2 regions of the Luteimonas sp. A482 genome follow, and region 2 is predicted to be linked to the other one. Evidence: predicted binding sites of a transcription regulator. Region 2 holds the regulator's gene; the other holds the start of a gene.
What was found. The regulator FliA, encoded in region 2, starts transcription of late flagellar genes. The targets are predictions, from matches to a motif close to TAAAGTTTNNCNNNCNNNGGCCGATAA.

Region 1: the regulator FliA is predicted to act here: its motif matches at 998-1,024, upstream of ACW5DW_RS10765 (HDOD domain-containing protein).

The regions. Positions count from the first base shown of each region.
Region 1 is NZ_JBSVRO010000002.1:480,117-482,509, forward strand. Features, by position in the region: gene ACW5DW_RS10765 (HDOD domain-containing protein) at 1-968, opposite strand, end outside; gene tsf (translation elongation factor Ts) at 1,231-2,109, opposite strand; gene rpsB (30S ribosomal protein S2) at 2,242-2,393, opposite strand, start outside.
Region 2 is NZ_JBSVRO010000001.1:15,869-18,261, reverse strand. Features, by position in the region: gene ACW5DW_RS00095 (flagellar biosynthesis protein FlhF) at 1-272, shown strand, start outside; gene ACW5DW_RS00090 (MinD/ParA family protein) at 259-1,140, shown strand; gene ACW5DW_RS00085 (RNA polymerase sigma factor FliA) at 1,137-1,901, shown strand; gene cheY (chemotaxis response regulator CheY) at 1,947-2,339, shown strand; gene ACW5DW_RS00075 (protein phosphatase CheZ) at 2,336-2,393, shown strand, end outside.

The DNA.
Region 1 (2,393 bases), on a different contig from region 2:
ATGCGCTCGTCGGTGGCGTCGGCCTGGCCGCGCGTCTGGATGGCGCCCCGGATCTCGCGCAGGTTGCGCACGAGCAGCAGCTCGCGGGCATGCTCGACGATGGCGTCGAGATGTTCCGGTTGCACGACGTGCACGTCGAACAGGGACGCGATGTCGGGCAGGGCGTCCGACATGCGGGTGATCAGGACGTCGAACCGCGCCTGGTCCAGGCCCAGCCGGTCGCGGGTGGCGGCCATCGCGCGCTGCCGCGCACTCCGGGTGAGGTGCTCGTCGGTCGCCAGCCACACGTCGGCCACGAAACCCGAAGCGGCGATGCAGTCATGGAAGCAGTTGCCGTCGCCTGCAGCCGATTCACTGGCGCGGATCGCCTGCTGCAGGTAGCCCGGCAGGTTCCAGAGGTTCGCGATCCACGCTCCGATTTCAGCGTGGTCGCCGCCCAGCGCTTCGCGCTCGCGGCGCAGCCGGTCGTCCGGACCCTCGGCGGCGCGCAGCAGCTCGCGGTAGGCATCCGGCCGGACCTGCAGAAGAGCCAACGCGCCGATGTCCTGCAGCAGACCGGCCAGCATCAGTTCCTCGAGTCGCGCCAGCCCGACCTCCTCGCCGAGCAGGCGTGCCGCCATTGCGGACAGCACGCTGCGCCGCCAAAGAAGTCCCTGCTCGTCGCCGGGTTGCGCGTCACGCAGGTTGCGGCTCAGCGACAGCCCCAGGGCCAGGCTCAGCGTGGCGTTGAGGCCGAGCAGGGTCAGCGCCTGGCCCAGGGTCGCGACCTGGCGGCGGTTGGCGTACAGCGGCGAGTTGGCGATGCGCAGCATGCGCGCGCTGAGCGCGCTGTCCTTGGCGATGACGTCGGCCGTCGCGTCCAGGTCGGCATCCGGCTGCTGCGCCAGGTCGATGATGCGCAGCGCGATCGCAGGCGGCGACGGCAGGTTGCGACAATGGGCCAGCACGGCTTGAAGTTCGGAGTGCATCGCAACCTGACCAGGGATTCCCGGACCGGTTATCGGCAACCACGGCCGATTCCTTAGGGAAGGCCTGAACAACTCCCTGTTGATCCCCATTGCCGCGAAGGCGGGACGCGGGTTTCAACGGCCCGCGGGGCCCCTCTCTCGTTTACGCTTGAGATGACAGTTGCCCAGAGCTTTCCTGGCCACCGCCAGTGCAACCGCGCCGGAACGAAAGAAGCCGCGGTTCCCCGCGGCTTCTTTCGGCGTTGCGGCGTGGCGTGGTGGCTTACGCCAGCCCGGCCTGCTTCATCACTTCGGCGGCGTAATCCTCGACCACCTTCTCGATGCCCTCGCCGACGGCCAGGCGCTGGAAGCCGACCACTTCGGCGCCGGCGGCCTTGAGCACGGCCTCGACGGTCTTGTCGGTGTCGAGCACGTAGGGCTGGCCGTACAGGCTGACCTCGTTGACGATCTTGGCGATCTTGCCGCCGATGATCTTCTCCAGGATCTCGGCCGGCTTGGAGCGGTCCTTCTCGGACATCTTGGCCAGCTCGATTTCCTTTTCCTTGGCCACGAACTCGGCCGGCACGTCGGACTGCCTGTTGTGCGGCGGGTTCATCGCCGCGACGTGCATCGCCAGGCCGCGGGCCAGGTCGGCATCGCCGCCCTTGAGCTCGACCAGCACGCCGATCTTGCCGCCGTGGACGTAGGCGGCCACGGTGTTGGCGGAGTCGATGGAGGCGACGCGGCGGACCTGCACGTTCTCGCCGACCTTGGCGATGACGGCGGCGCGGGCCTCCTCGACGGTTTCGCCGGAAGCGAGCTTCGCGGCCTTGAGCGCTTCGGCATCGGCGGCGCCGGAGGCCAGCGCGGCCTGCACGACGGCTTCGGCGAAGCCCTTGAAGTTGTCGTCGATGGCGACGAAGTCGGTTTCGGAGTTGACCTCGACCAGGACGGCCTTGCCGCCGTCCTGGGCGCTGACGATGCGGCCTTCGGCGGCGATGCGGCTGGCCTTCTTGTCGGCCTTGGCCAGGCCGGACTTGCGCAGCGCTTCGGCGGCTGCGTCGACGTCGCCGTTGTGCTCGGTGAGCGCCTTCTTGCACTCCATCATGCCGGCGCCGGTGCGCTCGCGCAGTTCCTTGACCAGGGAAGCGGTGATTTCCATTGGGGGACCTCGGATTTGTTCGAAAGATGTCCGGCGGCACGCCGCTGCCGCGGGCGGTTCATGCTCGCGCAGGCGGGTGACCGGCCGGCCGGTCGACCGCGGCAGGGCGCCGCGGTCGCGTTTGCCGCCGGATCAGGCTGCCGGAGTCGCGTCCGGCGCCGGGGCTTCCTGGCCCTCGACCGGCGCTGCCGCTTCGGCCGGAGCTGTCGCATCGGCCGTCTCGACCGGCGCTGCGCCCTCAACCGGCGCTGTCGCCTCGGCCACGGCAGCCTTCTTCGCGGGCG
Region 2 (2,393 bases):
ATCCGCACGACCTGGGCGAAGTGATCCGCCGCTATCGCCCGGCCAAGCCCGAGGGCGTGGTGCTGACCAAGCTCGACGAGGCCGGCCAGCTCGGCTCCGCGCTTTCGGTCCTGGCCCGCCATGGCCTGGGACTTGCCTATACCACCCAGGGGCAGCAGGTGCCGTCGGATATCGACGCCGCCGACGCCACCCGCCTCGTCCAGTCACTGGAGAAATCCCACCGTGCTGCCGATAACCCCCTCGCCACCGAGGATCGCCATGCAGTCGCCTGACCCCACCCTGCCCGTTTCCACCACCGACAGTGCCCGCGGCCCGGTGCGGGTGATCGCCGTCGCCAGCGGCAAGGGCGGCGTCGGCAAGACCTCGGTTTCGGTCAACCTGGCCACCGCCCTGGCCAATGCCGGCCAGCGCACCCTGCTGCTCGACACCGACCTGGGCCTGGCCAACGTCGACGTGATGCTCGGCCTGTCGCCGCGCTTCACCCTGGCCGACGTGTTCGCCGACCGCTGCGAGCTGCGCGATACCGTCATGGATGCCGGCAACGGCCTGCTGGTGGTGCCGGCCGCGTCCGGCAAGCGCCACATGACCGAACTGCAGCCGCGCCAGCACGTGGGCCTGGTGCATGCGTTCTCGCAGCTCGACCTGGACCTGGACGTGATGGTGGTCGACAACGCCGCCGGCATCGCCGATGGCGTACTTACCTTCTGCCAGGCCGCGCAGGACGTGATCGTCGTGGTCTGCGACGAGCCGGCCTCGGTCACCGACGCCTACGCCCTGATCAAGGTGCTCAGCCGCGAGCGCGGCGTGAGCCGGGTGCAGGTGCTGGCCAACCAGGTGCAGGACCCGGCCGAGGGCCGGCTGCTGTTCGAAAAGCTGCAGCGCGTGAGTGCGCGCTTCCTCGACGTGACCCTCAACTACCTCGGCGCGATCCCGCGCGATGAATGGCTGCGGCGTGCGGTGCAGCGCCAGGCCGCGGTGGTCGACGCCTTTCCGTCGGCGCCCTCGGCGATCGCCTTCCGCGACATCGCCCGGCGCTCGCGCCAGTGGCAGTCGCCGCCCGGCGCGCGCGGCCACGTCGAGTTCTTCCTCGAGCGCCTGGTGTCGACGCCGGGATCCGCCGCGCGGGGGGCCGCCGCATGAACGCCATCGCGACCGCGCGCTACCGTGCCAACCAGCAGGGATCGGCCGCCGAGGTCGTCGAGAAGCACGGCGAACTCGTGCGCCGCATCGCCCACCATCTCGCCGCACGCCTGCCGGCCAGCGTCGAGATCGACGACCTGATCCAGGCCGGCATGCTCGGCCTGATCGACGCGGCGCGCAATTTCCAGTCCGACCAGGGCGCGGCCTTCGAGACCTATGCCTCGATCCGCATCCGCGGCGCGATGATCGACGAGATCCGCCGCGGCGACTGGGTGCCGCGCTCGGTGCACCGGCGCTATCGCGACATCGTCGCGGCCACCCGCCGGATCGAGCAGGGGACCGGCCAGCCCGCCACCGCGCAGCAGGTCGCCGCCGAACTCGGCGTGGGCCTGGACGAATACCACGCCATGGTCGAGAACGCCGCGCGCGGGCAGCTGGTCAGCCTGGACGCGCACATGGACGAACACGATGGCGAGCCGCGGCTGGCCGGCGACGGCAGTGCCAATCCGGCGCGCGAGTTCGAACAGGGCGCCTTCCGCGACGCGCTGGCCGGTGCCATCGACGGCCTGCCCGAGCGCGAGCGGCTGGTGCTGTCGCTGTACTACGAGCAGGAGCTGAACCTGCGCGAGATCGGCGCGGTGCTGGGCGTGAGCGAATCGCGCGCCTGCCAGATCCACGGCCAGGCCGCGGTGCGCCTGCGCGCGCGCCTGGCCGACTGGCGCCGCGACGCCGGCGACGACGAAGACGACTACCTGCCCTGAGCCATCGGGCACGCAACCCCCACACACGCACCACATGAGGTCCGCATGGACAAGAACATCCGCATCCTGATCGTCGACGACTTCTCGACGATGCGCCGCATCGTCAAGAACCTGCTCAACGACCTGGGCTTTTTCAACACCACCGAGGCCGACGACGGCACCACCGCGCTGGTCGAACTGCGCAAGGGTCCGTTCGACCTGGTGATCACCGACTGGAACATGCCCGGCATGCCCGGCATCGACCTGCTCAAGGCGATCCGCGCCGACGCCACCCTGGCCAAGACGCCGGTGCTGATGGTGACCGCCGAGTCCAAGCGCGAGCAGATCATCGAGGCCGCCCAGGCCGGCGTGAACGGCTACGTGATCAAGCCGTTCACCGCGGCGACGCTGGGCGACAAGCTGGGCAAGGTGTTCGAACGCCTCGGGGCCACCGCATGAGCACGGCGCCCGCCGCCATCGTGCCGGGCGCCGAGCGCGCTGCGCTGATCGAGT